Regions from separate parts of the Oerskovia sp. NPDC060338 genome, predicted to be linked through region 1. Evidence: riboswitches for the same ligand, from Rfam matches in the RefSeq annotation. Region 1 holds a riboswitch; each other region holds the start of a gene.

Region 1 (9,691 bases):
CCGAGGCCCACCGGATCGCCGACCCGTTCACCGCCTGGGTCCTGTCGATCCGCCGCGGGGCCGACGGCGCGATCGCCTACCCCGCGCCCGGCACGACCCCCACGTGGGAGGACCTGTCCGACGCCGACCGTGCGGCCGTCCAGGACCGCGTCGACACGCGGTTCGTGGGTTCGCCCGAGACCGTCGTCGAGCGCCTCGAGACGCTCGCGCGCGTGACCGCGGCCGACGAGATCGTCGTGACGACCGTCGCGCACGACCCCGCCGACCGTGCGCGCTCGTTCGAGCTGCTCGCGCAGCACTGGGGCCTCGCGGCGGACCCGGCCGTGCCCGCCGTAGCGGCCGACCGCGAACCAGCCCTCGCGAGGTAGAGGGCACCCGTCGAGACAGCGGGCCCCGGACCTCTACCTCGACGCCTGCCCTCTACCTCGGCAGCAGCACCACCCGCACCACCCACCGCGCCACCGGCGCCACCCGACCAGGAGACGACATGACCCAGCACCAGCCCCTCCTCACCCCGGCCACCGACGCGGGCGACCGCGTCGCGGCCGGAGCCTTCCTCGTCGACGTCCGCAGCCCGGGAGGCCGTGCGAGCGCGGGCGCCATCCCGGGTGCCACGGTCACGGACCGCGAGGACCTCGACGCGATCTTCGGCTCGGTCGCGGCGCCCGCGGTCTCGCTCGACACCCCGATCGTCGTGGTCTGCGGCTCCGAGCGCGGTTCGGGCCCCGTCGCCGAGGCCCTCGCCGCTCGCGGCTACACGAACGTCTCGCACGTCGAGGGCGGCTTCCCCGCCTGGCGCGACGCGGGCCTCCCGGCCGAGCCGGGCGCGGGTGCGCAGGACGCGGCGGGCGAGCCGGCGTCGTCGGGCCCGCACGAGCCCGTCCGGCAGCGCGCATGAGCGCGCCCACCACGTCGCGCGCGGGCGTCGGGAGCCCGCCCGACGGCGTGGCCGACCCTCGCGAGTCCTCGCGCCGGGCCAGGCGCGTGCGTGAGGTGGCCGACGGCGTCGCTCGCCTCGTCGAGTCGGCTCGCCGAGAGGGCCGTGTGGGGGCGGCGACCGGCGTCCCTGCCGACCTGGACGCGTCCTCATCCTCGGAGGTCGGCCGGGCCGCGACCGACGCCGCCGGGGTGACCGTCCGGCGCGTGGTTCCCGCCGAGCACGAGGCCGTCGCCGACCTGCTCGAGGCGGCGTACGGGTTCGAGTACACGATCTCGGAGTCGTACCGCGACGTGCTGCGCGACGTCGCGGGCCGCGCGGCCGAGCACGACGTGTGGGTCGCGGTCGACGACGAGACCGGTGCTCTGCTCGGCACCGTCGCGACGCCCGTGCCCGGCCGGCACATCTCTCCCCTCGCGCTCGACGGAGAGCTGGACTTCCGGCTCCTCGGCGTCGCGCCCGCGGCCCGGGGGCGGGGGATCGGGACGACGCTCACCCGCCACGTCCTCGACGTGGCCCGCGTCCAGGGGGTGCAGCGGGTCGTCATGAACTCGGGGCCCCAGATGGTCCGTGCGCACCGGCTCTACGAGGCGCTCGGGTTCCGGCGGCTGCCCGAGCGCGAGACCCGCGTGATCGAGGGAGAGGGCGGTGGGCGGCTGCACGCGTACGGGCTGGACCTCGCGGATGTCGTGGGCCCCGCCCCGCATCCGTCCCCCGTCCCGCCGAGGTAGTACGCGCTGCGCGAGGTAGAACGCGTCGAGCACTACCTCGCGCAGCACGTTCTACCTCGGCCGACCGCCGCCAGCACGAGCACCACCACCCGCACCCGCCGAAGACCCCACCACACCTGAACCGGAGAAGACCATGCCCGTCGAGTTCCTCGGCATCGCCACCACGAGCGACGCCTCCGAGACCACCGACCGCACGACCGCGCCGTTCGACAAGCAGTACCTCGAGCGCATCGTGCGCGCGCACGAGGACAACGGCTGGACCCGTGTCCTGTTCGCCTACGGGTCGAGCGGACCCGAGCCGTCGGCGCTCGCGGCATGGACCGCGGCCCGCCTCGACTCGATCGAGCTCCTGCTGGCGCACCGCCCCAACGTCTCCTACCCGACGTTCGCGGCCAAGTCCTTCGCGACGCTCGACCAGCTCTCCGAGGGGCGGCTGTCCGTCCACTTCATCACCGGCGGCAACGACCACGAGCAGCGACGCGAGGGCGACACCCTGACCAAGGACGAGCGCTACGCCCGCACCCAGGAGTACATCCAGATCGTGAAGAAGGCCTGGTCGAGCGCCGAGCCGTTCGACCACCACGGGAGCTTCTACGACCTCGACGACTTCGTGCTCGACACCAAGCCCTTCGAGGGGCGTACGCCCACCATCTCGTTCGGCGGGTCCTCGGACGCGGCGTTCAAGGTCGGCGCGGCCGAGGCCGACATCTACGCGGTGTGGGGCGAGCCGCTCGACCGGACGGCCGAGCAGATCCTGCGCGTCCGCACCGAGGCGGCCGCGGCCGGTCGCACCACGCCGCCGCGCATCCACGCGGCGTTCCGGCCGATCATCGGGGCCACCGAGGAGCTGGCCTGGGAGAAGGCGCACGGCATCCTCGACCGGATCGAGGCCCGCAAGGCTGCGGCGGGCGGCGTGCTGAGCCGGCGTCATCCGATCGACAAGCCCGAGAACGCCGGCTCGCAGCGCCTCCTGGAGATCGCGGCCCAGGGCGACCGCTTCGACTCGGCCCTGTGGACCGCGACGGCCAAGGCCACGGGGGGAGCGGGGAACTCGAACGCGCTCGTCGGGACGCCCGAGACCGTCGCGCAGGCGCTGCTCGCGTACTACGACCTGGGGGTCCGCATCATCTCGGCGCGCGGCTACGACCTGCTCGACGACGCGACCGACTTCGGCCGCTACGTCATCCCGATCGTGCGCGAGGAGGTCGCCAAGCGCGACGCCGGGGCCGCGTCGGGGCAGGCGGCCTGAGCCTCCTTTCCCGCGAGGTAGAGGGCTCGCGTCGAGGGAGAGGGCCCGAGCCCTCTCCCTCGACGCCCGCCCTCTGTCTCGGCACCCCCCACCCCCACCCCCACCCCCACACCAAGGAGCATCCGTGCGTTTCCAGGTCCTCGACATCGTCTTCAACCCGCCCCACCCCGTCACGGGCGAGGCCGTCCCCGCGGCCGACCGCCTCGAGCGTGTCGTCGAGACCGCGGTCCTGGCCGAGGAGCTCGGCCTCGACGCGTTCGCGGTCGGCGAGCGGCACGCGGGCGACGTGCTGTCGTCGTCGCCCACCGTGATCCTCGGTGCGATCGCCGCCCGCACCTCGCGCATCCTGCTGAGCACGGGCGTCACGGTGCTGTCCCTGCTGGACCCCATCCGGGTCGCCGAGGACTACGCGACGATCGACCAGCTCAGCCGGGGCCGGTTCGAGATGGTGATCGGCAAGGGCAACGAGGCGCTCCAGTACCCGTTGCTGGGCCTCGACCTCGCCAAGCAGTACGAGTACCTCGAGGAGAACTACGAGCTGCTCCGCCTGCTCCTGAGCGGTGAGGAGGTCGACTGGGAGGGCCGTCACCGCCCCGACCTGCAGGGCGCCACGACCCTGCCGCGCCCGTACGACGGCGCGTTCCGGATCTGGCACGGCTCGGCGACGTCGCAGTTCGCGGTCGAGCTCGCCGCGCGGTGGGGCGACCCGATCGTGAGCGCCAACGCGTTCCAGCCGCGCGAGAGCTACAAGGTGCTGATCGACCACTACCGCGAGCAGTACGCGGCGGCGGGGCACGACCCGGCGTACGGGTTCGTCGGGTCCGGCTCGGGCGGGCTGTTCCTCGCGGACACCACCGAGCAGGCGATCGAGGAGTTCCGCCCCATCTACGAGGGCGCGGTCGCGCGCGCGGACCTGCGGAAGTACGACCCGGCCGCGGTCGGCAAGGTCACGAGCTTCCGGACCATCGAGGAGGCCGTCGAGCGCGGCCCGGACCTCGTGGGCTCGCCCGAACGGGTCGCCGAGAAGATCCTCGACTACCACCAGAGCTACGGGCACGACCTGCAGTCGGTCTCGATCAACCACCTCCTGGAGCCGGCCCGGCAGGACGACGTGCTGCGCCGGTTCGCGGAGGAGGTCGTGCCGCTCGTCCGGGCCGAGGTCAAGACCGACCTGTGGGGGCCGGCCGACGCGCGCCGGGCCAAGGGGTTCACGGCGTCGTAGGTCGCGGCCGACCACGTCAGGGGGCCCCGCCGGGGCGGGAGAGACGCTCGCCGACGGGCGTCCGCGCGGTCGCCTCTCCCACCTCGCGTCAGGGCTGTCCGACCGGCCCGACGACGGGCCTCGAACCCTGGCGGAGCGTGCCCGCAGGTCCTAGGCTGGAAGAGTCCTGCGGGCACGTACGGGCACCGGAAGAAGGCTCCGACGATGTGGCTTCTCGTGATCTCCGGCGTGGTGGGCGCGGCAGTGGTCGCCGTCATCGCGTGGTTCACGGTGCGCCACGACCGGCCTCCGGTAGACGCTCTTCCACCCCTCCGACCGCACCGGCTCACGTGGCGCGAGCGGCGCCGTCGGGCACCTGACCCCCTCGTGGCGCTGGGGCTCCAGATCCGCCTGGGCCAGCTCGCGCACGAGCTGCGCGACGTCCAGGACGACCCGGGCGTCTACGCCCGGGCCCACCACTACCTCGCCGCGCAGGGCGCGTACGACGCGCTGCTGCGCGAGGCGTGCCGGCTCAGCGGTCTCGAGGTCGACGCCGACCCGCTCGCCGCGGGCCTGCGCAGCGACGAGGACGAGCGGCTGCGCGAGGAGCTCGAGCTCAGCGCGCGCGGCTGGACCTGGTAGCCGGCCCCCGGCACGGGTGAGGGGCCCGACGGCGGTACGCGCCGTCGTCGGGCCCCTCACCCAGGTCGCGGCCTCAGAGGGCCGAGTGGTCCCCGATCCGGTGGTAGGACCGGTCGTGGTAGACCAGCGGCGTCGCGTCGCTGCGCGTCCCCGACGCGAGCGCGCGCAGCGAGACCAGGTAGCTGTCGCCCACGGGCGTGCGCTGGATGATGCGCCCGCGCACCCAGGACAGCGCGCCGTCGATCACGGGCTCGCCCGAGTCGAGGGGGGACCATCCGCCGGCCGCGAACCGGTCGATCCCGCTCGTCGCGAAGCGTGCCGACACGTCGTCCTGGTCGGCGCTGAGGAAGTTGACCGTGACCGTGCGGGCGGCCGAGATCGCGGGCCACGACGACGAGGTCGACGCGAGCGAGAACGCGAGCAGCGGCGGCGCGGCCGAGACCGAGATGACCGAGGTCGCCGTGAAGCCCACGGGGCGCCCCTCGTGGTGCAGCGCGACGACCGCGACGCCCGCGGGGTGCTGCCGGAAGACGGCCTTGTAGGCGTCGGGGCTGAGCTGGGGCTCGTCCTGCTCGTGGAGCAGGGCCTCGAGCCCGGCGAGGCCGGCGACGTCGGAGCGGGTGGTGGGTTCGGCGGTCATCGGGTCACCTCGGCGAGCTCGGGGGCGGTCTGGTGGGTGGTGGCGTCCTTCCCGACGGCGGCGCTCGCCGCCCGGAGCAGCGGGCCCCCCGCGCGGTCGAGCCAGGCGTCGACGGTGCTCGCGAGCTCGGCCTCGCCGAGCTGGGAGTCCAGGAGCGTGAGCGTCCGCGCGGGGACGGTCGCGCCCAGCTCGACGAGGAGCGGGCGCAGGTGCACCTCGCCCGCGAGGGCGTGCGCCGGGTTGCCCGACACGACGACCGGGACCGCGACGACCCCGGCCAGGCCGTCCGGGCCGTAGAGGTCGAGGAACGCCTTGAGCAGGCCGGTGTACGAGCCCTTGTAGACGGGGGTCGCGACGACCAGGACGGTCGCGCCCGCGACGACCTCGCGCGCGGCGTCGGCCCGGGGGTGCACGGGGGCCAGGACCTCGGCCGCGATCTCGGCGAGGTCGATCGTGGCGGGGGGCGGGGTGGCCGCGAGGCCCAGGTGGTCGGTGACCCGGGTCGCGACGGCCTGCGCCGCGGACAGGGTCCGTGACCCGGGGCGGGGGTTGCCGACCAGGGTGACCACGGCGGGTCGGGGCGGGTGGGATGCGCCGTCGTCGGGTCCGGGCCGGGTGCCGAGGCCGCTGCCGGTGCCGGCCGAGTCGCTGGGCGGTGTCTGGTGCTGCGTCATGGTGTCCTCGCTGTCGTCGTGCTGCACGCTTGCCGCGCCGGTGTCGGCGCGGCCAGGTCATCTCCCGGAGCACCCCGTCGTGGGAGGGGTTGCTGACCAGCGAGCCGGGGCTTGGCGCTGGTGCTCGTGACCGTTGGGTAGGGGTATAGCCCGACCGGCGCCAATCTGTACCGATCCGGTCGAGATTTCTCACGGCGTGGACGGTTGTTTCGTGGCGGGGCTCGCGCGCTGCGTGCGGGGCGAGCCCGGGTCGCCTGCGTGGCACGGCCGCGCCGGGGCTCCCGGCGGCGGCCCCGGGCAACCGTGATGTCCCAGGTCGTGAGCCTGCCGTCTCCCAGAGTGGGACGGGAGTACGGCGCTGTTTACACGTACGTAACCTGGTGCAGTTAAGAACCAGCCCTGCCGAGGAGCACTTCATGGATAGTCGTCTGCACTCCGTCTACGACGAGGTCCTCGCCCGTAACCCTGGTGAGGCCGAGTTCCACCAGGCGGTGCGTGAGGTCTTCGACTCGCTCGGGCCGGTGCTCCAGAAGAACCCCCAGTACGTCGACGCCGCCGTGCTCGAACGCATCTGCGAGCCCGAGCGACAGATCATCTTCCGCGTGCCGTGGGTCGACGACAAGAACCGCGTGCAGATCAACCGTGGTTTCCGCGTCGAGTTCAACTCGGCGCTCGGCCCGTACAAGGGCGGCCTGCGGTTCCACCCGTCGGTCTACCTGGGGATCGTCAAGTTCCTCGGGTTCGAGCAGATCTTCAAGAACTCGCTCACCGGCATGCCCATCGGCGGCGGCAAGGGCGGCTCGGACTTCGACCCGCGCGGCAAGTCCGACGGCGAGGTCATGCGCTTCTGCCAGTCGTTCATGACCGAGCTCTACCGCCACATCGGCGAGTACACGGACGTCCCGGCCGGCGACATCGGCGTGGGTGGCCGCGAGATCGGCTACCTGTTCGGCCAGTACAAGCGCATCACGAACCGCTACGAGTCCGGTGTCCTCACGGGCAAGGGCATCAGCTGGGGCGGGTCGCTCGTGCGGACCGAGGCCACGGGCTACGGCACGGTCTTCTTCGCCGACCACATGCTCCGCACCAAGGGCCAGAGCTTCGACGGCCAGCGCGTCGTCGTCTCGGGCTCCGGGAACGTCGCGACCTACGCGATCCAGAAGGCCCAGCAGCTCGGGGCGAACGTCGTGTCGTTCTCCGACTCGTCGGGCTACGTGGTCGACGAGGCCGGCGTGGACGTCGAGCTGCTCCGCCAGATCAAGGAGGTCGAGCGCGGACGCGTGGCCGACTACGTCGAGCGCCGCCCCGGTGCGCGCCTCGTCACGGGCGGCAGCATCTGGGACGTCCCCGCGACCGTCGCCCTGCCCTGCGCCACGCAGAACGAGCTGACCGAGCAGGACGCCAAGCAGCTCGTCGCCAACGGTGTCCTCGCGGTCGCGGAGGGCGCCAACATGCCCACCACGCCGGGTGCCGTCGCGCTGCTCCAGGAGGCCGGCGTGCTCTTCGCGCCCGGCAAGGCCGCGAACGCCGGCGGCGTCGCGACCTCGGCCCTCGAGATGCAGCAGAACGCCTCGCGCGACGCGTGGACGTTCGAGTACACCGAGGAGCGCCTCGCGCACATCATGGAGGGCATCCACTCGCGCTGCGAGGAGACGGCCGACGAGTACGGCGAGCCGGGCAACTACGTGCTCGGTGCGAACATCGCGGGCTTCACCAAGGTGGCCGACGCGATGATCGCCCAGGGCGTCATCTGACGCTCGTCCTGACGGGCCGCTGAGCGGCCCGGGCGCTGCCCTGCACGACCAGGAGCGGTGCGTCCCCGCGTGCCTCGAGCACGCGCGGGGCGCGCCGCTCTCGTCGTCTCCGGCGGGGCCTGAGGTGGGCTCGCGGGCCGCGCTCGCGGGCGGGCGACCCGACGACGTCACGCGCGCGCCGTCGTCGGGCCGCGGTCGCTGTGCGCTCGCCTCGGCGCCGGCTCCCGCGGCGGTCCTGGCCGGGTCTACGCTGGCCGCTGACCCGTCGGCGCGCCCCCGCCCGCCGGCCCCCGAGGCAAGGAGCACCCCCACATGGCACGCGACGTCGCGCTCGAGATCGCCGTCCAGGACACCGACGGCGTGCGGATCGCCACCGAGGTCGGCGCTCGCCGGGTCGAGCTGTGCTCGGCGCTGGGGGCGACGGGTGGGCTGACGCCGAGCGTCGGGCTGCTCGAGGCGGCCGTCGCGGTAGCGGCCGAGGCCGCGGGCGGGGGAGTGCCGGTCGAGGTCCACCCGCTGGTCCGGCCGCGCCCGGGAGGGTTCGTCTTCAGCGCGGCCGAGCTCGACGTGCAGGTGCGCGACGTGCGTGCAGCCGTCGCCGCCGGTGCTGCGGGTGTCGTGATCGGGGCGCTCACGGCCGAGCGGCTCGTCGACGAGGCCGCGGTCCGTGCCCTGGTCGCGGCCGCGGACGGGCGTGAGGTCACCTTCCACCGCGCGATCGACGTCGTCGAGGACGTCACCGCGGCACTCGACCTCCTCGCGGGACTCGGGGTCACGCGGGTGCTCACGTCGGGTGGTGCGGCCCGCAGCATCGACGGGGTCGACCGGCTGCGTGCCATGGCCCTCCACACCGCGGGCCGGGTGCAGATCCAGGCGGGCGGGGGAGTACGCGCCCAGGACATGGGCGACCTCGTGGCGGCGGGCGTGGACGCGGTCCACCTCTCGGCCAAGGGCATCCGGCCCGACGACGGCGGGCCCGGTGGCGGGGGCGGGTCCGGCTACGAGGTCACGGACCTGGGGGCGGCGCGCGAGGCGCGCTCAGCGCTCGACGTCGCGCTGGGTTCCTGACCGGGCGCGTCGGGCTCAGACGCGCTGAGGTCGCGGCCGGCGCGGTACCGGAGCCGCGGATTCCTGCGGTTCCTGTCGTGCCCGACCGCTGACGTGTTTCATTTAGGTAACTTTCCTGTTGTATTGGTTCGCAGGGCACCCTTGATTCGTTAGTGTTCCTGCACATACCCGCCGAGCGGGGCTGATCGACGTGATGAGGCGTCGACGACTCGAAAGGACCGATGATGATCCGAAGCAAGGGGCGCACGCGCCTTCTCACCGCGGTGGCGCTCGCCTCCGGCCTCACGCTGCTCGCCACGGGCTGCGGCTCGTCGGGTGACGACGGGGACAAGGGCTCCGCGAGCAAGGGCGACGGCGTGCTCACGGTGTGGGCCGGCAGCCAGACGCCGATCGTCGCGAACTTCAACCCGTACGCACCGACGGTCCTCCATGCCGCGCTCGGTGGCGTGTACGAGACGCTCTTCTACTACAACAAGGCCAGCGCCGAGGCGCCCACCCCGATGCTGGGAGAGTCCTTCGAGTTCAACGAGGACGGCACCGAGCTGACGATCACGATCCGTGAGGGCGTCACGTGGAACGACGGCAAGCCGTTCACGGCCGAGGACGTCGTCTGGTCCTTCACGAACGACACCTCCAAGCCGGAGTACCTCGCCTCCGCCGAGGTCGTCGACCCCACGACCGTCAAGCTGACCTTCACGGGCCCGCAGTTCACCAACGAGTTCGCCCTCCTCGGTGCGTCCTGGATGGTTCCTCAGCACGTCTGGAAGGACGTCCCCGACCCGGTCACGTTCGCCA
Region 2 (9,691 bases), on a different contig from region 1:
GAACTGGGGGTCGTCGCGGGCGACCGCGCCCAGGCCCGCGAGGAGCCAGCAGTCGCCGAGGCCCTGCTGGTTGATCATGTTCGGGTCGAGCGCCGCGTCGCCGAGCGGGATCGTGGGCGGGACGTCGACCCACGGGCCGTGGCCCGAGAGGTCCGGGTTTCCCGGCCGGTCCTTCCCCCCGTCGCCGGAGCGGTCGCCGCCAGCCCCCGGTTCACCGCCCCGGTCGAGGACCGACCCGCCGTCGGCCGCGCTGGTGCGGGCCTGGTCCTCGGCGTTCCGCCGGAGCACCTCGGCGTTGTCGCGGAGCGCACCGAGGCAGGAAGCGAGCGCGGGAGCCAGACGCCGGGACCAGTCCTGCCGGAACTCCTCGGCGTCGGGCCCCACCCAGCCCGTGGTGGCGACGATCCCGTCGACCTGCCGCCGGGCCGTCTCGAGCGTCTCGGCGCTCTCCACGAAGCTGCTGCCGAGCCCTGCGAGCGCCTCAACGTCGGCGCCGAACATGGTGCGCATGTCCCCCCTCGTGGCTGCGGGACCGCCTTGGTCCCGGGCATCGCCGACCCACGCTATCGACCACGCGGCGGGCAGGCCATGGGCAGCGGTCCCCATGCGACCTCACCCGGTCGACGCCCCGTCGCTGCTAGGTTCGACGACGCCGCGCACCTGCGCGTCGACCGACCCAGCGAGGGGGCACCGCGTGAGAGACGCCGGATCGTCGAGGAAGCGGCTGCGTGCCGGCGGGGTGCTGCTGGTGGTGGCCGCCGTCGGGCAGCTCGTCGCAGGGTGCAGCAGCTCTCCCGCCGCGGCTCCGACCGCGAGCACGCCGGGTGCGAGCCCCGCCGAGGCGCTCGACACGTACACGGTGGTGCGCGACGACGTCCTCGCGGCGCTGTCGTCCCTCGACCCGGCCACGCCGTGGGAGTCGAGCGGGACGGCCGGCCTCTCCGAGGAGGGCTCGGCGTGCACCCTGGTCCTGCCGGCCGCCGGCTCGGCGCAGTACCTGTACGTCGAGGGCGACGACTTCGCGGCGGTCCGCACAGCCCTGGACCCCGTCCTCGCGCAGCACGGGTTCGCCGCCCTGGGGCAGACCGTGTTCGCGGACGGCGGGGCGGTCGAGGTGTCGTCGACCGACGACGCCGGGGCCGAGCTCGTCGTGTCGTCCGAGCAGACGTCCGTCGTCCGCCTGAACGCGCCGGTGCTGTCGGAGACGTGCGACGACGCGGAGCTCGAGCCGTCCTAGGGTGCGGGGCGGGTTGCCGCCGGCATCACCCGGCCACCTCCCACCTCACCGCCTTTCCCAACCTCCGCCGCACCGCTTCCCCGCCGACCTGTTCGATCCACTCGCGCGGCCCAACGACGACGAGCAGCGACCGTGCCCGGGACAGCCCGGTGTAGAGCATCTCGCGCGCCCGGGCGACGTCACGGACGCCGTTGACGGCGAGCACGACGACGGGGCGCTCGAGTCCCTTGAACCCGAGCACGTGCCCGTAGAAGACGTCCTCCTCGGCGAAGAACGCGTCCCAGTAGGCGGCGTGCCCGCCTAGCGCGACCTCGTTGACCTGGGCGGGGTGCCGGCGCCCGGTCGCGAGGAGCGTGACGGCTCCGGGGGCCCAGCCTTCGTCGAGCAGGGCGTCGACGGCGTCGTCAGCGGCAGCGACGGCCTGCTCCGCAAGGACGTCGACCAGGCGCACGGGTGGTCCGTCCATGCCGCGTGGACGGAGCAGGTCCTCGGACAGGGCGCCGAAGACCTGGGCGATCTGCTTGGTCGAGCGCAGGTTCTCGTCGAGGGTGACCTGGACCAGCTCGATCGGCACGTGCCCCTCGCGGGGGAAGACGCGTTGGGCGTCGTCCATGAAGACGTAGAGGCCGCTCTTGTCGGGGTCACGCAGGCACCTCATGAGCGAGGGCCACCAGAGGTCGCCGAAGTCCTGGGCCTCGTCGACGACGACCGCGTCGAACAGGTCGGCCGGTGACCGCTGGGCCGCGAGCTCTCCGAGGGCGAGCGGAAGGTGCCGTTCCCAGTAGTCGCCGTCGTCGTCCGCGCCTGCTGCGGCGCCCCAGGCGCGCGGCAGGTCGTGGAAGAGACCCACGTAGGTGGGGCGTTCGCGCACGGGCCAGGTCGCGACGACCCGTTCGAAGTACCGTCCGAGCCCGCGCGAGTAGCACAGGAGGGCGACGGACTCCCCGGCGCGCGCCCGCCGTCGGGCCTGTTCGAGCGCGAGCCACGTCTTGCCGGAACCCGCTCCGCCCACGACGCGCAGCCGCCGGGCCTCGCGCAGAAGGTCGAGGATGCGGCCCTGGTCGCGCGTCATCTGCTCGAGCCTGTCCTCGTGCGCTGCGGCCGCGGCGAGGTGCTCCGCCTGGCTGGGGAAGCCGCCCGCGAGCGCCTCGACGACCTCCTCGAGATCGGTGTCGGCGAGCGGCCCGTGCCCTTGGCCGTGCCGGGTGATCGCGTTGCGCACCCGTTCGGCGAGCCCATGCCCGCGTTCGAGGTCCCCTCGGTCGACGATCATGTCGCGGGGCAGATCGAGCGCCGCCCAGTCGGGTCCGACGTACTGGTGCGGGAACGCGACGAGGTGCGCGGTCCGGGACTCGGCGGCGAGCAGGCCGCGGTGCCGCAGCAGCGCCTGGAGTGCGTGCCGCGCCCCCTGCACCTGCCCGACCGGGTCGATGCGGTGCCGCTGGTCCCCGTTCCCCTGGTACCAGGTGCCGTCACGCCGTTCGATGTGCCCGCCCTTGACCTCGATCGCGGCGATCCCGAACCCCGGCCAGGCGACGAGAAGGTCTATCTCGTACTCCTGCTCCTCCTCCTGGAGGCGCAGGCCGTGGAAGACCACGGCGTCGTCGGGCAGCTGCGCCAGGAGCGCTTCGTGGAGGGTGCGCTCGGCGCCCCCGTCGGGCGGGTAGGCGGGTTCGGTCGGGAAGGTGCGGGGCGGCATGGCTCTGGTGTACCGGACCTGCCCGACGGCGTCACGCCCCGCGGGCGGACACGTCGCCCTGGTCACGGCTTTTCACCCGTTCGCATGGCTTCGTGGATGAGCGCGACGGCGACGACGTCGTCGAACCAGGAGGTGGGCTTCTCACGGACGACGACGGCCTCGACCCTGCCGGGTTGGACCTCGATCCCTGCGCGCAGGCGGTCGGAGACGGAGCGCAGGTCCCGGGGCACGAGGGCTTCCCACTCGGCGAGCCGGACGTACACGAACTGGGGGTCGAGCGGTGCGAGGCCGTCGCGCTGGACGGCGGGGTGCACGGACTGACCGACGGGATCGATGCGCCCGATCAAGCCCGTGTCGAGCTGGAACGGCCGAGCCCCTCGCGCGACCACCTCGGTGAACATCCCGTGCCACCTTCGAGCGGTCTGCGGTGTCGTGACGACGGTGTTGCCCTTCGGAATGTGGCGCACGACGCGGTCGAAGGCCCCGGTCATGTCGGCGGCTGCCCGCTCGAGCATCGCGAAGACCTCGTGGCAGGTGACGCACGGCGCGGTGAACCCGGTCGTGACCCCTCGCCGGAGCTCGCGGGCGTTGCGCCGGCACACCACGCAGAGCACCGAGGGGACGATGCCGCAGCCTTCGGCCCGATCGAACGGGGTCTGTGCAACCGGGTGCCGGAAGCACTGGATGGGGAAGGCGTCGTCCCCGACGATCGCCTCGCATGCGTCCTCCAGCAGGACCTGCCGGAGGGTGACCTGGGCCGTGCAGGCGGTCTGGGGGCTGACCTGGTCGGGGGCGGGGTTCGGGTTGATGAACGGTTCGATCATGCTTCTTCCTTCGTCGAGGAAGGGGGCCGACCAGCACCGAAGTCCGGGCTGGTCGACGACCCTGCGCTTCCCGCTACCGATCGGCAGCGGGCGGGTCTTCCTCCTGGAGCACCGTGCGCAGAGAGCGCGGTTGCCGGACCGGCACGCGGAGGGCGTTTCGCCGGTCACTCTTGACCTGGGGCATTTGTACTAGAACCCCGTGGTTGTGCGCAAATCGGGCGACGGTGGCCCGCACCGGGGGCGGACCGTCCGTCCCCCGACACTGCGCCCCTCAGCCGCCTACGGTGAGCAGCGCCAGGCTGGGGTGCTCGCGCAGCGCACGTTCACCGTGGGTCCGGTAGAGCGTCATGACGGCCACGAAGGGTGCATGATCTCCGGTGAGCAGGAGCGGTTCCGCCTCGGAGAACTGGCAGACGAGCCCCCAGCTCGTGGGTTCCGGGAAGACGGCTGTCATCGACGCGTAGTCGAACGAGAGCCACCGGCCTCGCGTCTGCACGAGAAGTCGGTGATTGCTCACGACGAGCCTGCTGATGCACTGCTCACGCCATTGCTGCCGAGCCTTGTTCCGGGCGGCAGTGCGCTGAGCGCCGTTGGAGAGCGCGGTCACGGCCAGGCCTGCGGCGACGAACAAGGGTCGACCGTAGAAGAAGCCCGATGTCTGCGAGTAGCTGACGTCCGTGCCGTAGTACCGGGCATAGCCGATGGGGACGTCGCAGAAGTACTCCTCGTTCGCGTACGGGACGACGTCCCAGACGGCCAGGGTCGCAGGTACTTCTCCCGCGAGGAGCTGCTGGCGCAGCGCCTGGGCGTCCCGCCACCCGCGCGCGGACGCGTCGCGCCGTCGGATGTCGATGAGCTCGGCCGCGCGGAACCGTCCCGTGCTGCGCCGGTGATCGCGATACGTCGCGGAGGCCTTGACGACCGCAAGGACGACGAGGGAGATCGGCGCGACGACGGCGCCCAGGAGGAGCAGGAGCATGACGAGCAAGGTCGAGCTGTCCGTCTGTTCTCCCCGGTCGAGGGCAGCGATGCCCGCCATGCAGCCGACGTAGGCGATCGGTGCGAGCACGAGCGGCACGGCCCAGCGAACGTGCCGCCTGACCGCCCCAGCTTTCGGTGCCGTCCGCGGATCCTCCATCGAAGCCCCCTGCCTCGTCGACGGGCGTGATGGTCTTCAGCCCGAACGATCGGGAAGACTACCCGACGAGGTCGGCCGTGACCTGCCACGGACGTCGCTCACGGCCGCAACACCGCACCGTCACCTCACAGCCGCCCCTCCCCCGCCTGCGCGGCCGTGAGGTAGCAGTACCAGCCGGGGGTGCGGGCGCCGTCGGACTGGAACGTGATCTTGTTGACGACCCCGTTCCGGTTCGTGATGGCCGACCACACGAGCGGGCCCCGCGCCGCGTGCGCGAGGAGCTGCTCGACCGCGCCGCGCGACGTGTCGGCGTTGAGGAACACGTCGTGGCCCGCGACCTGGGCGTCGATGAGCTTGCGGCCACCGTAGGTCGCGCGGTCGCCGATGCTCGTGGCCGACGTGGTGTCGCGCCACTGCGTGAGCCACGCGACGAGCTCGCTCTCGGTGAGCCGTGCGGTCGGCACCGCGGGCGGTGCGGCCGGGCGCGCCACCGCGGGCGCCGGCCGGGCCGTGCGCACACGCCCGGCGGGCGAGCCGTTCCCCGCAGCCAGGTCGCGCTCGGCGGTCGTGAACCCCGCGAACGTGTCGCGGGCCACGGCCGGCGCGGCGCCGTCGGCGACCCCGGTGCGCAGGCGGGCCATGCTCGCCGACGCGGCCCCGTACGCGGCCCCTGCCGAGACGCCCTCGTAGGTCAGCGACCGCTCGCGGGCGACACCGATCGACTCTCCGACCTCGATCGCGTCCTGGTTGGCCCCCATGTAGAGGAACGTCCAGCCGAACACGGTCTCGCGCTCCGTCACGAGCGCCCTGATCGCGGCGTGCGTGTACTCCTTCGAGGCGTTCTCGTGGCCGTCGGTCATGATCCCGACGATCACGGTCGCAGGCCGCTGGTCCTCGGGCAGCTGCGCGATCCGCACGCTCGTCGAGTGGACGAGGCGCGCGATCGAGTCGAGCAGAGCCGTCGTGCCTCGGGGCTGGAGGTCGAGCGACGGGACGGTGGCGACGTCCCGGTCGGCGTAGACCTCCTCGTACTCGCTGTCGAACTGCGCGAGCGTCACGGTGCAGCGCCCCGTGACACCGCGCTGCTCGAGCATGAACTCGTCGAAGCCCGCGATCGTCGCGGCCTTGATCGACTGCATGGAGCCCGACCGGTCGAGGAGCATCGACAGGTGGGTGGAGGTGGCGTCGGCCATGGAGTACTCCTCGGGTCGTGGGGCGGTGCGGCTGATGGTGCGCGAGAGGGAGTGGATCAGGTGCGGCGGCGGAAGCGGAGCGGCGTGGTCGCCTCGGGAGCGGCACTCACGTGCTTCCCCTGCTCGACGTCGTAGCGCGCCCTGGTCACTCCCTCTGCCGTCACGCGGTCGTCGGGTCCGCGGTAGGAGCCGAGCGCCGCGGTGCGGGCGACGCGGGGCGGGACGGTGTTGGGTGCGACTCCCGCGTCCGCCGCGACCGAGCGGAGCGAGTGACCGGCGAGCAGGGCCTGAGCCATGGCCTCGTCGAGCGCGGCGTCGAGCTGGACGCGCGCCTCGGCGAGAGCCGCGACGGCCTCCTCGGGAGCGAGTCCGGCCGCGGCCTCGAGGGCGGCGCGGGCCGAGGCCAGGCTCGGCAGCCCGTCGGTGCGGTGCGGTGCGTTCTTGTCGGAGGCCATGCCACGAACGTAGTGCACCAAGTGCACATGTACAATAGATGCACACAGGCAGTTGCTGCACGACGAGGCCATGTCGCCGCGCCTGCAGGGTGCGACTACCCAGAGGGGTGTTTTCTGCGCAGCCACCACAATTGTGGCGGCTACACAGAAAACACCCCCGCCCCCAGGCGCCCGAGCGCGTCCGGTCCGCACCCCTGCTCCCGGACCGGGACGCTCAGCCGAGCCACGCCACGACCGGCCCCCACCTACGTAGTACCCCCTACGTGCGTTGACCATCGGACAAATCCCCCGCCAGGCTCGCAGTCGTCCCCTGTCATCGACGAGAGGTACGAACATGCGCACCACGCACACGATCCGACGGCCAGCGACGACGCTGGCCCTGCTCGCCCTGCTCCTCACGACGGCCCTCGCGGCGCTGTCGGTCACCGCCACGGTCCTCGCCCCCCGCGCCTCCGCGGCCGAGCCGTGCGCCGCGCCGTGGAGCGCGTCCGCGGTCTACACGGGCGGCGCGGTCGTCTCGACCGGCGGCCACAACTGGAAGGCAGGCTGGTGGACGCAGGGCGAGACGCCCGGCACCACGGGCCAGCGGGGAGTCTGGCGCGACCAGGGCACGTGCGGCGGCTCGACCGGCGGCGGCACGGGAGAGACCGGCGGCACCACGGGTGGTGACAACGGCGGCGGCACGGGAGAGACCGGCGGCACCACGGGTGGTGACAACGGCGGCGGCAACCAGACCGGCTTCGTCGTGACCGAGGCCCAGTTCAACCAGATGTTCCCCAACCGGAACCCGTTCTACACCTACCAGGGCCTGGTCAACGCCCTGAGCGCGTACCCGCAGTTCGCCACGTCGGGCGGCACCGAGGTCGCCAAGCGCGAGGCCGCGGCCTTCCTCGCCAACGTGAACCACGAGACGGGCGCCCTGGTCTACGTCAAGGAGATCAACACCGCGAACTACCCGCACTACTGCGACCCGAGCCAGTCCTACGGCTGCCCCGCGGGCCAGTCCGCGTACTACGGCAAAGGCCCCATCCAGCTCTCGTGGAACTACAACTACAAGGCCGCCGGTGACGCCCTGGGCATCGACCTGCTGAACAACCCGTACCTGGTCGAGACCGACCCGGCCGTGGCCTGGAAGACGGGCCTCTGGTACTGGAACACGCAGTCGGGCCCGGGCACCATGTCGGGTCACCAGGCCATCGTCAACGGCGCAGGCTTCGGCGAGACGATCCGCTCGATCAACGGCACGCTCGAGTGCAACGGCGGCAACCCCGCGCAGGTGCAGAGCCGCATCGCGGCGTTCCAGCGCTTCGCGCAGATCCTCGGCACGACCACGGGGTCCAACCTCACTTGCTGAGCCCCCGCCCTGCTGCCCGACGGCGGAGCTCACCTTCCCCGAGGAAGGTGGGCTCCGCCGTCGGGCGAGCAGGGGGTGGAGCGGCTCAGCGCCGCACCGCGAACCCCGCGAGCGAGAGCGCGACAGCGTCCTCCGCGACGGCCGCGGGCCAGTCCGGGCCCTTCCCGACCCACGCGGCCCGCCACGCCGCGCCGCCCCAGGTCCCGGCCGCGCCTCCCGCCGCACCCAGGAGCACGGGCAGGAGCACACCGGCCTCGGCCCGGCGGGCGAGCACGAGGGCCCCGATCGCACCGGACGTCATGCGGATCACGGGTCCTGGCGGTTCGAGGCGCGACCCGGCGCCCGGCAGCTTGTCGCCCAGGACCTCACCGACGATCCCGAGCCCCGCGACCACCTTGGCCACGGTGGCCCCCCGGCCCGTGGCCGAGGAGGTGAGCAGGGGCAGCGCGACTCCCAGCGAGGCACGGCTCCCCGCAGCGGTGCCGATCGCCAGGGACCGCACGAGGACGTCGACCGGGAAGCGGGAGGTGCCACGCTCAAGATGCATGTCTCCCACGATCCGGGCGGGCGGCCCGACCGGCAACCGCGCGGGCCATCTGCGTCCGTTACCCTCGCGGGATGCCGATGACGTCACGCCGAGAACCTGTCGTCCTCGTCGCCGGCCTCCTCACGTCGGTCCTGTGGGTCGGGAGCGCGCTGCTGAACCGCTCGGCGGACGCGCCGTTCGAGGGGCAGACGGTCCTTGCGGGGCTGCTCGCCGGCGCGGTGGTCGTCGCGATGACCTATCTCGCGACGCGACGCCTTCCTCGCGGCACCGGCACGTGGGCCGTGCTCCTCGGGACCTGGTTCGGGGTCGTCGTGGGCGGGGTCGCGGGCGCGGTCGCCGACGTCGTCGCGGACGTCACGTTCCCCTCCCCCGACAACCCCGCGTTCCTGCTGCTCACGGCGTCGTTCGACGGCAGCTCGTGGGGGCTGGGCGCGGGGTGGCTCGTCGGGCTCGTCGTCGTCGGCACACTGAGCCTGACGAGCCGGCGCGACGCGTCCTCGCTCCCGGCCACGCGTCGCGCGCGCAAGCCGTTGCGAGCCCGTGCGTACCCGACGGTGCTCGTCGCGGGCGGCGCGGGGGCGCTCGTCTGGGCGGGCGTCGGCGCCGCGGGGTCGTGGCTCGTGTGGCACCGCAGCGCTCGCGGCCCGGTCGACCTGCTGGCCGAGGTCACCTCGGGCGCGATGGCCTGGCGCTTCACGACGGGCAGGCCCGTGGTCGAGCCGCTCGAGATGGGTCTGGGGGTGCTCGTGGGGCTCGTCGTCGCAGGGGGCACGTGGCTCGCGACCCGGCGGCTGCCTCCGCGTGCGAGCCGCTGGAGCCTGGTGCTCGCGGTCTGGTTCGTCGCGATCGCGGCGGCCTCGGTGGCCGCCGCGACTCGTTCGGTCATGGCCTTCGCGGTGGGCGAGCTGCGCTCGACGACGGTCAACCTGGCACTGTCCTCGGTCCAGGCGAGCCTCTTCTGGCCGCTCGTCCTCGGCTGGTCGGCAGGGCTCCTCGCGGCTCTCGTCTACCGCGCGACGGGCGGAGAGTCGGCTGCCGACGCGGGCGGGGAGCCGGCCGCGGACGCGGGCAGCACCACGCCGGACGACCTGTCCCGGAGCGCTCTGCACACCGATGCCGAGGAGCCGATGACCGTCCCCTAGGGTGACCGCTGAACGCCGACCGGCCGTCGACCGCTCGTCGTCGAGCCTCGACCCAGCGGCCTGTCGGGACCGGTGACGAGAGGGTGGCTCATGGCTGAGACA
Region 3 (9,691 bases), on a different contig from region 1:
GCGAACCGGACAACGCGCCCGACGTTCCGGGCTCGGGTCCTGACGACCTGAGTGTCTGGAACGTATGCGGGAACAGTTACGCGAGACTCCGTCCCGCGTTACGGCACCGTCACGGGGACGTCTCGATTCGGCAGAGGCGCAGGTGAGAGGTCTGCGACCTGCGCTCAGGCCGGGTACTGCGAGAACGCGGCCGTCGCGGGGTCGGAGCCCAGGCGGGCGTCCGAGTCGAGCGCGTCGATCGCCGCTACCTCGTCGGCCGAGAGCTCGAACCCGAACACGTCGATGTTCGCGGCGATCCGCTCGGGGTTCACGGACTTGGGGATGACGATCCGTCCGCCCTGGACGTGCCAGCGCAGGATCGCCTGCGCAGGAGTGACGCCGTGCGCGGCCGCGACCGCCGCCACGGCGGGGTGGTCCAGGTCCGCGCCTCGCCCGAGCGGCGAGTAGGCCTCCACCGCGATGCCCGCGGCGAGCGTCGCGGCCTGCGTGGCCCGCTGCTGGTAGGTGGGGTGGACCTCGACCTGGTTGACGGCGGGCACCACGTCGGTCTCGGCGAGGAGCCGCGCGAGGTGGTCGGGCAGGAAGTTGGACACGCCGATCGCGCGCGCCGCGCCGTCGGCGTAGAGCTTCTCGAACGCCCGCCAGGTCTCGACGTAGAGGTCCCTGCTGGGGACGGGCCAGTGGATGAGGTACAGGTCGACGACCTCGACGTCGAGGGCCTCGCGCGAGTCCTCGAACGCCTGCAGCGCCGACTCGAACCCCTGGTCACCGTTGCGCAGCTTGGTCGTCACGAAGATCTCGTCGCGGTGCAGCCCGCTCGCGCGCAGCGCCGCACCGACCCCGGCCTCGTTGTAGTAGCCCGCCGCGGTGTCGATGTGCCGGTAGCCCGCCTCGAGCGCCTGCTCGACGTTCTGCTGGGTCGCGTCGTCGGGCACCTTGAAGACACCGAGACCGACCTGCGGGACGGTGACCCCGTTGTTCAGCACGACGCCGGGGACCTGGGAAGGAGAGACCATCGTCCAGTTCTACCCCGCGCCCGCCGGTGGGCACCACCCGTCGCGCGCAGCGGTCGGAGCCGCACCCCGGGTCTCGGACGCCCCGCGGCCCGGGTGCCCGGCGCGTGAAGGTCGTGGAGCACCTGGGGCGGCCGTGCGAGGGGTCGAGGCGGACGCTGTGGCGCTCGCCTCATCGGCCCGTCCGGGCGCGACGCGCACCGTTCGGGCGTGGCACGGTGGCCTGATGTCCCCGCACGCCTCCCCGTCCCGCGGCCTGCCGTCGGGCGGTCCCTCCCCCGCGCACCCGCGGAGCCGGGCCGTCTGGGTCGTCGCCGTCGTCGTCTCCCTGCTGGTCGCCGCCGCGGGCGTCACGTTCTACCTGACGCGCGCGTCCGCACAGCCGTCGGCACAGCCCTCGCCGACCCCGTCACCGACCGCGACCCCGGTCCCCGCCGAGCGCGTGGACCCGCCGGCGGTCCTCGACCCGACCTCGGTCGAGAACCTCGAGATCCACCAGGAGTCGACCGCGGACACGGGCGACGCCCGCTCGGTCTCGACCGTCGCGATCCCGGGCGAGCGCTCGCTCGCGCGGGCGTTCGGCCGCTTCGTCGACGGGACGACGCAGGCCTACGAGTCGGCGATCGACCCCGGCGCGGTGGGCAACGAGCTCAACGTCGGGTGGGACCTGGTGCTCGCGCAGGGCGACGTGCTGGGCGTGCACGCCTCGACCTACGCCTTCACGGGCGGGGCGAACGGGGAGGTGGGCAGCCAGACGTTCTACACCGACCTCCCGCGCGCGACCACGACGTGGTCGTCGGACCTGCTCACCGCGGACGGCCGCAAGCAGGCCGCGGAGTGGGCGGGAGCGGCGCTCGCGGCCGAGGGGCTGGGGTTCGGCGAGCCCGTGCCGTCGTCGGAGGACACGTTCCGGGACGTCCGTCTCGGGCCCGACGGCGCAGCGACCCTGGTCTTCTCGCCCGGCCTGGTCTCGGCCCGGGCCGACGGGGAGCTGGCCGTGCGCCTCGAGCCGGACGCGACGCGGAGCGTCCTGTCGGCCGTCGGCAAGCAGCTTGCCGAGGTCGCGGCGAGCGGTGCAGCGTTCATCGGGATCGCCCCACCCCCTGCCGAGGAGCCGCCAGTGGCCGCTCAACCCCCCGCGTCGCCCGACGCACCGGACTGCTCGGTGCTGCGGTGCATCGCCCTGACGTTCGACGACGGCCCCGGCAGGTACACGTCGCAGCTCCTCGACACCCTGGCCGAGAAGCAGGCCAGGGCCACGTTCTTCCTCGTCGGTCGGTCGGTCCAGGCGAACCCGGACCGGGTACGCCGCGAGGTCGCCGAGGGCCACGCCGTCGGGAACCACACGTGGTCGCACCCCGACCTGTCGAAGCTCGGTACCGACCAGATCTCGCAGGAGCTGCAGTCGACCGCGGACGCGGTCGAGGCCGCGTCGGGCGTCCGACCGACCCTCGTGCGCCCTCCCTACGGCGCGACGAGCGATACTGTGACGAGTGTCCTCTCCCAGCGCAACGAGCCGGCGATCCTGTGGGACGTCGACACCGAGGACTGGAAGAACAAGGACTCGGCCATGACCTCCGAGCGGGCTCTCGCAGGTGCCCGACCTGGGGCGATCCTGCTGATGCACGACATCCACGCCTCGACCGTGTCGGCCGTGCCGGGCATCGTGGACAGTCTGCGGGCCGCTGGTTACACGCTCGTGACCGTGCCCGATTTGCTCGGTCATGACCTGGTTGGTGGACACAAGTACTTCAATCGTTAGCAACAGGGGTAGCACAGTCGGAGTAACCCCTGTACCGTTACCGGTGAGATTGCAGTGCCTCGCTTGTCCTTGCGCAACGGCCCCATGCCACCGCGAACCTTGTTACCCAAGAGTTGACGACGAACACCGTGATGTTCGGCTCCAGATCATGGAGCTGTTTGAAACTCTAGAAGGAGATCCCCATGGCATTGGGAACCGTGAAGTGGTTCAACGGCGAGAAGGGCTACGGCTTCATCGCACCTGAGGACGGCAGCGCCGACGTGTTCGCGCACTACTCCGCCATCCAGACGCAGGGCTTCCGCTCGCTCGAGGAGAACCAGCGCGTCGAGTTCGACGTGACGCAGGGCCCCAAGGGCCCGCAGGCGGAGAACATCCGCCCGCTCTGATCTCACTCGCCTCCGGGCGTAGCTGATCATTGAACGAGTGCCCCCGACCGGTTCGCCGGTCGGGGGCACTCGTGCGTCCAGGACCAGGCACCTCCGTGCCTGGTCTCTGCCGCCGTGGTAGAACTGAGAACGGTCCAGAGGACCAGCGAACCGCCCTCCGGCGTGCTGGTCCGGCAACCGCGCGACGCGCACGGTGCTCCCGGAGGAAGACCCGCCCCCACGACCGTGGGGGAAGAGCGAGAAGCCCGGCGACACGGCGCTCCTCCTCGTGCCCCTCACCCTGGGCCCGCCCGGGTGAGCGTCGACGCGCGGGGTGAGCTCCGCCGTCGGGCACGGAGAGAAGGAGCACCATGGCTCAGCACGTCATGGAACGCCGGGCGACGACCGCCCCCTGTCCCGCACCGACCGTGTGCGACCGGTACGACACCGGGCACCTCCTGCACCCCGTCCACGCACGCATGCTGGGCAACCGGCCCTGGGGCTGGCGCGACGGCACGGTCCGCGCGGTGCGCCCCGTCGACGGTGGCGTCGAGGTCGTCGTCGAGTACGCGACGGGTGAGGGAGCGTGCCGCGTGTGGCACCACACGGGCCTCGACCTGGCCGACGGGCTGACCGTGCGCGTGCACGAGCAGTACCACGCGCTCGAGCTCGCCGGACGGTCGCTCAACGTCCGGCTCCTGGGCGGGGTCGGCTGTGTGCCGGAGCCCGCCCCCCGCTGACTGCCCGGTCCGACCGCTACCCGCGGAGCGACTCGCTGCCCCATCGTGCACTCGACGGAACGGAGGGGCGGCGAACCACGTTGAACCGGTGAGGGCACCCGCCCTCGACGGTTCGACCAGAAGGACACGCTCATGGGATTCCTCGACCGGCTCCTCGGCCGCACCCCGCAGGACCAGGGGACGCCGCGCCGCCACGCGACCTACGACGGCCACGAGTCCCCCGTGTACGGCACCCCGCCCCCCGCTCCGACGGGTCCGGGGCGCAGCGAGGACGACGTCGCGATCGACCGCTACCGCTACCTGCTGCGCACGGCTCCTCCCGAGGCCGTCGAGCAGGCGCACACCGAGGCGTTCGAGCGGCTCACGCCCGAGCAGCGGCGACGCGTGCTCACCGACCTCGGCGAGAACCTGCCGCCCTCCGAGCGGGCGACCTCCGACGACCCGCAGTCGCTCGCCCGCATGGCGACCCGCGCCGAGATGCGCAACCCCGGCACGCTCGAACGGTCGTTCGGTGGCAGGCAAGGCGGGCCCGGCATGGGGTCGATGATCGGCTCGAGCATGCTCGGCACCATCGCGGGCGTCGTGATCGGCTCGGCGGTCGCCAACATGATGTTCGGCCCGATGTTCGGCGACCCGACCGCGAACCTCGCGGGCGACGGTGGGGCGGGAGGCGAGGGCGATCCCGGCGCGACCGAGGCCGACCCGGGAGCGGGCGACACGGGTGGCGAGCTCACCGAGGCCGGAGGGGACCTCGGCGGAGACTTCGGTGGGTTCGGCGACTTCGGTGGTGGGGACTTCGGCGGGTTCGGGGACTTCTGAGGCCCTGTCCAGACCTTGGGTGCGTGATTCGGCAGCGACTCGCCAGGGGTGTCGCTGCCGGATCATGCACTCGACTGCGCGCCGGGTTCAGGCCGGGCGCCCCGACTGGCACAGCCCGATGAACGCACCCAGCTCGGCGAGCTCCTCAGGATGCTGCGGCAGGTAGTCCGTGAGCCGGGGCGAGCGGACCACGACGGCGCACCACTGGCCCCGCGAGACCGCGACGTTGACCCGGTTCCGCGAGAGCAGGAACTCCATGCCGCGCGGCACGTCCTCGCGCGCCGAGGCGGTCATCGAGACGATCGCGACGGGCGCCTCCTTGCCCTGGAACTTGTCGACCGTCCCCACACGCACGTCCCCCAGCCCCGCGGCCTGGAGCGCGTGCCGCACGGTCCAGACCTGTGCGTTGTAGGGGGCCACGACCACGAAGTCGTGCTGGTCGAGGGGGCGCGAGCCGGCAGGGCCCCCACCTGGGGCACCGGCGCCGGACGCTCCTTCGCCAGGGACGCCACCGGCGGGCGCGGCCCCACCCCGCCCGCCCGGGTACCAGGCGGTCCCGATCAGGGCCCGGACCTGCCGCACGATCTCCTGGGCCTCCTCGACCGAGGACACCGCGTTCCCGGCGTGCTCGACCTCGACCACGTGCACACCGGGCTCGACCCCCACGAGCAGCCGTTCGCTCGCGGCCGCCTCGGCGTGCAGCAGGCCCTCGTACGCGAGCTCGGACACCGCGTCGCACAGCGCAGGGTGCATGCGCCACGACCGTGCGAGGAAGTAGCCGAACTCCGGGGGCAGCACGTCGTGCCCGCCACCCGCGCGGGTCAGCCAGCCGAGGGCCGACTGGTCGACCGGCTCGGGGTGCTGCCCCTGCGAGACCTGCGGGAGCTGCTGCGGGTCTCCCAGGAGCAGGAGCCGCTGCGCGGCCCGCGAGACCGCGACGGTGTTCGCGAGCGAGAACTGCCCGGCCTCGTCGATCACGAGCAGGTCGAGCTCGCCGTCACCGAAACGCTCGACGTGCGCGAAGTCCCAGGCTGTCCCGCCGATCACGCAGGGCCCTTCGCCGACGAACGAAGAGGTCTGGGCGGAGTCCACGAGCCGCCAGGGGACCAGCCGCGAGCCCTCGGGGAGCTCGGCGGCCGCGACGTCGTCGGGCAGGCCCGACCCCGCGTCTCGCCCGACCCTCGACACGTCCCGCCCCTTGGGACCCGAGGCCTTCTTGCCCACGCGGTCCGCAGCGACGCCGCCCTTCGTGATGACGCCCGCGAGGACGTTCTCGACGACGTCGTGCGACTGTGCCACGACACCCACTCGCCAGCCCTCGGCGGCGAGGCGACCGATCACCTTCGAGGCGAGGTGCGTCTTGCCGGTGCCCGGAGGCCCCTGGACGCCCAGGTAGGACCCGTCGAGGTCGCGGACGGCGTCCGTGACGGCGTCGATGTACCGCTCGGGGCCGTCACCCAGGGTGGGCAGCGGGCCGCCGGACACCGTGCGCGGCGGACGCCGGCGCAGCAGGTCGAGCGCGGGGTGGTCCGGCAGCCCGAGGGGAGCCTTTGGCCCGTCGGGGTTCTGCGCCTGGACGAGCGTCGCGAGCGCCCGGATCGAGGCTTCCTGCTGGGGCGTAGGCAGCACCTGCCCGACCGTCAGCGCCATGGGCAGCGCGTCGTGCGTGGCGGCTCCCTTGGGGACGGGCATCCGCACGTCGAGGACGTCGACCTCCCGGCCGCTCGCGAGCCTCCCGCGCTCGACACCGTGCACGCGCACGCTCCCCGTCGACCAGCGCACCGCGCCGCGCGCGGGCTCGATCCCGTCGGGAGCCGGTCCCTCGAAGAGTGCGGTCGCGCCCTCGTAGCCCGCCTTGAGCTCGGTGCCGTCGGGCAGCTCACCGTAGAGCCGCAGGCGGCGCGACGGGTTGCTGCGCGGCGTCGCCCGGGCCCAGTCCTCGATCACCTCGGCCCGCTCCACGAGGAAGTACGACCGGGGGGTCTGCCACTCGTCGACCGGGTCCTTGAGCCGCGAGAAGTACTCCTGCCAGAACGGCTTGGCCTCGCGCCAGTAGTACCCGACCCCGGCGCCCAGGAGCGCGACGGCCTCCTCGTCGTCGGTCCGCCCGTCCCCCGACCGACCGTCCACGCCGCCCGCGAGCGCCCGCACGTCGAGCTCGACCTGCTCGGCCTCCGCACGCTTGGCCCGGCGGGCCACCTCGGCGTCGCTGAGCTCGAGGACGGGCGGCAGGTCGTCCTCCCACCCGTCGCCGACCGGGGACGGCGTGCGGACGTCGCTCGTCGCGGGGGCCGAGCGTCCGGCGAGGCCCAGCAGGAACTCGTGCAGCCGCAGGGTCGAGAGGCAGTCGTACTCGTTGTAGTCCGCGATGCCGCGCAGCAGCCGGGCGGCCTCGTCCTCGTCGCCCGCGTCGCGCGCGGCGCACCAGGTCGCGTACGCCACGACCGACGCGGCGGCGTCGGTCACGTCGCCGCCGCGGAGCTGGTCGCCCATGTAGAGCGGTTCGAGCTTCTTGATCGAGTACGACGGCGCCGAGACCTTGAGCGAGTGGCGCACGGTCGAGTAGAGGTCGACGAGCACGCCCTGGCGCAGGAGGTCGTCGACCTCCTGCTCGTAGACGCCGTGGCGGGCCGCGATCGACAGCAGGTGGGTCTTCTCGTAGGACGCGTAGTGGTAGACGTGCAGCCCGGGGTGCTGGGCGCGTCGCTTGGCCAGGTAGTCGACGAAGTCGACGAGCGCCTGCTTCTCCTGCTCGAGGTCGTGGGCCCAGAACGCGTGGAAGGGCGGCTTCTCCCCGGGCGTGCCGGGTCGCTCGACGAGCCCGAACAGGTAGTCGATGTTCCACGTGACGTCGCCGGTCGCCGAGTCCGTGACGGACCACAGCGGGTCCCCCTCGAAGTCGAAGAACACGTCGCCCGGGTCCGGCGGGGGCAGGTCGCGCAGCGGCGCGGGGTCGACGACCACGTAGGAGAGCGTGTGCTGCTCCGTCCGGGCAGGTTCCGGGTCCCCCTCCCCCGGCACCACCTGCGTGCTCCACGTGACCGACCCGCTGGGGCCGGGCCCCAGGCCCGGCACGGCTCCCCCGTCGGGCGGCACGTCGACCAGACCGGCCTGGAGCCTGGCCTGGACCCTCAGCGCCTCGAACGTGCGTGCCGCGAGGCCGCGGGGCGGGGCCGTGGCCGACGCGAGCTGGGTCATGGTCGTGATGCCGCCCGCTCGGAGCCGCACGCGCTGGGTGCTGCGCAAGCCCGCGACGCGGAGCAGGTCGTCGTGCTCCTCGACCTGCTGGGAGCAGTACCCGCAGGTGCCGCACTGCCGCAGCCCGGGGGCGTCCCAGCGGACCGGCTCCCCGGCCGCGCGGTGCGTGTCCAGCAGGTGCAGCAGCTCGGCACGACGCTCGCGGAACACGGGCAGGACGTCCGCGAGCCGGTGGTCGGTCACGGCTCGCGTCCCCAGGATCAGGTGCAGCACGGGCGACGTCTCGACGCCTGCGGCCAGGAGCTGGTCGGCGTAGGCCGCGAGCTGGAGCAGCGCGGGGACCTTGGCGCGCCGCGCGAGCTTCGCGTCGTACACCGCGTACTCGGGGCCGCCCGCGCCCGGGGCGCCGGGCCCTCTCAGGGTGCCCGACGTCGTCGGGCCGGCGGGGAGCAGGGAGACGTGAGCCGCCCGGCTGTCCGTGCGGATCAGGAAGTCCGCGCGGCCGTGGAAGCGGCCGTCGAAGAACGAGCCCTGGTAGACGACCTCGACCCCGTCCCGCAGGGCCGCGAGCGTCGCGGCGTGCGCGGCCACGAGGTCCTCGCGGCGCATGGTGCGCGGCACGGGGATCTCCCGGACCGCGTCCGCACCCACGAGGTCCACGAGCCCGGCGAGGACCTGCTGCTCGTGCACGTCGCCCAGGGTCGCGGTGCGTTCGAGCATGTCGTCCGCCTCGACCGCGCCACGGGCCGCACGCCCCGTCTTCTCGTCGAGCGTGCGCAGCAGGCGGTACTCGCACTCGCTCGCCGCGACGAGGTCGCTCGCCGAGAACACGAGCAGCTCCTCGGCGGACGGGTCCTGCTGGTCCATCAGGAACACGACGACTCCTCGGGATCGCTCACGCACGCTGCCGATCGCCCGTCTCGCTGCGGATCGGGGGCCGCCGCACGCTCCTCGACCCGGTTCCTTTGTACCCGGCGCCGCTGACAGGGCACGGAATTGGCGTCAACGGGCCGATCTGCAGCATAGTGAGCGCGCTGGAACTGTCGAAGGAGCTCTCCCATGGCCGTACATTTCAACCCGCCGCCCGGCTGGTTGGTACCCCCCGGTTTCGCCCCTTCGTCCGACTGGCACCCCGACCCGGCCTGGCCGGCCGCGCCCCAGGGCTGGGTCTTCTGGGTGGAGGCCGGCGCTGCCGCAGCCGTGCCCACGCCGCCTCCGCCCCCTGCCCCGCCCGCCTCGGGGGCCGAGGCCTGGTCCCGCGAGACGCCGGGCGGCGGGATCCCTGTGCTCTTCCAGACCGCGGGCGCCCCCGGAGCGTCGGCGGTCTCCGGGGCCACGAACGCCGTCCCCGCCGGCATGCACCCCGGAACGCTTCCCGCGACGTCCCCGGGGGGCGGGACCCCCGCGGTCGGGCCGACGAGGCGGTCACGCCGTGACGTGAGCGCACCCGCGCCCGCGGAGGCCCCCTCCTCGACCATGATCCTGCCGGTCGTCGGCGCTGCCGCTGCTCCGGGGGGCGCCGCCACGAGCACCGCCCAGGCCGGCGGCCCTGCGGTCCCCGTCGCGACGCCTGCCGCTTCCGCCGGGCAGCCTCCTGCTTCCGACCGCGGTCCGCTCGCGATCTTCTCGAGCGACGACGACGAGGAGCGCGAGGAGCGCACCTACATGCGCTGGCTCCTGCCCCTCGGGATCGGCGTGGGCTGCCTCGCCGTGGGGCTGCTCATCGGCCTCGGCGTGACGCTCAAGGCCCAGTCGGAGGCCGGCGACGCCACCGCGGCAGCGGCCCTCACGACC

The links. Region 1 has a riboswitch for S-adenosylmethionine ahead of ACFWGN_RS15770 (NADPH-dependent FMN reductase). Riboswitches for the same ligand answer to the same signal wherever they lie in the genome.
Region 2: it holds a riboswitch for S-adenosylmethionine, as region 1 does, so the genes downstream of both, ACFWGN_RS03910 (hypothetical protein) here and ACFWGN_RS15770 (NADPH-dependent FMN reductase) in region 1, are expected to answer to the same signal.
Region 3: it holds a riboswitch for S-adenosylmethionine, as region 1 does, so the genes downstream of both, ACFWGN_RS03580 (hypothetical protein) here and ACFWGN_RS15770 (NADPH-dependent FMN reductase) in region 1, are expected to answer to the same signal.

What each region holds. Positions count from the first base shown of each region.
Region 1 covers NZ_JBHXCQ010000012.1:136,853-146,543, forward strand. The annotation lists gene ACFWGN_RS15735 (LLM class flavin-dependent oxidoreductase) at 1-368, shown strand, start outside; gene ACFWGN_RS15740 (rhodanese-like domain-containing protein) at 488-898, shown strand; gene ACFWGN_RS15745 (GNAT family N-acetyltransferase) at 895-1,668, shown strand; gene ACFWGN_RS15750 (LLM class flavin-dependent oxidoreductase) at 1,802-2,917, shown strand; gene ACFWGN_RS15755 (LLM class flavin-dependent oxidoreductase) at 3,042-4,139, shown strand; gene ACFWGN_RS15760 (hypothetical protein) at 4,344-4,760, shown strand; gene ACFWGN_RS15765 (flavin reductase family protein) at 4,834-5,400, opposite strand; gene ACFWGN_RS15770 (NADPH-dependent FMN reductase) at 5,397-6,074, opposite strand; SAM riboswitch class IV at 6,095-6,206, opposite strand; gene gdhA (NADP-specific glutamate dehydrogenase) at 6,491-7,828, shown strand; gene ACFWGN_RS15780 (copper homeostasis protein CutC) at 8,141-8,896, shown strand; gene ACFWGN_RS15785 (ABC transporter substrate-binding protein) at 9,121-9,691, shown strand, end outside.
Region 2 covers NZ_JBHXCQ010000002.1:406,906-416,596, reverse strand. The annotation lists gene ACFWGN_RS03925 (C2 family cysteine protease) at 1-510, opposite strand, end outside; gene ACFWGN_RS03920 (hypothetical protein) at 695-1,237, shown strand; gene ACFWGN_RS03915 (NERD domain-containing protein) at 1,263-2,936, opposite strand; gene ACFWGN_RS03910 (hypothetical protein) at 2,999-3,760, opposite strand; SAM riboswitch class IV at 3,819-3,936, opposite strand; gene ACFWGN_RS03905 (hypothetical protein) at 4,032-4,829, opposite strand; gene ACFWGN_RS03900 (hypothetical protein) at 5,024-6,091, opposite strand; gene ACFWGN_RS03895 (hypothetical protein) at 6,148-6,546, opposite strand; gene ACFWGN_RS03890 (glycoside hydrolase family 19 protein) at 6,881-7,900, shown strand; gene ACFWGN_RS03885 (hypothetical protein) at 7,986-8,447, opposite strand; gene ACFWGN_RS03880 (hypothetical protein) at 8,519-9,589, shown strand; gene ACFWGN_RS03875 (chitinase) at 9,680-9,691, shown strand, end outside.
Region 3 covers NZ_JBHXCQ010000002.1:334,314-344,004, reverse strand. The annotation lists gene ACFWGN_RS03595 (aldo/keto reductase) at 165-1,016, opposite strand; gene ACFWGN_RS03590 (polysaccharide deacetylase family protein) at 1,240-2,775, shown strand; gene ACFWGN_RS03585 (cold-shock protein) at 2,958-3,161, shown strand; SAM riboswitch class IV at 3,293-3,404, shown strand; gene ACFWGN_RS03580 (hypothetical protein) at 3,512-3,880, shown strand; gene ACFWGN_RS03575 (hypothetical protein) at 4,013-4,699, shown strand; gene ACFWGN_RS03570 (TM0106 family RecB-like putative nuclease) at 4,787-8,764, opposite strand; gene ACFWGN_RS03565 (excalibur calcium-binding domain-containing protein) at 8,957-9,691, shown strand, end outside.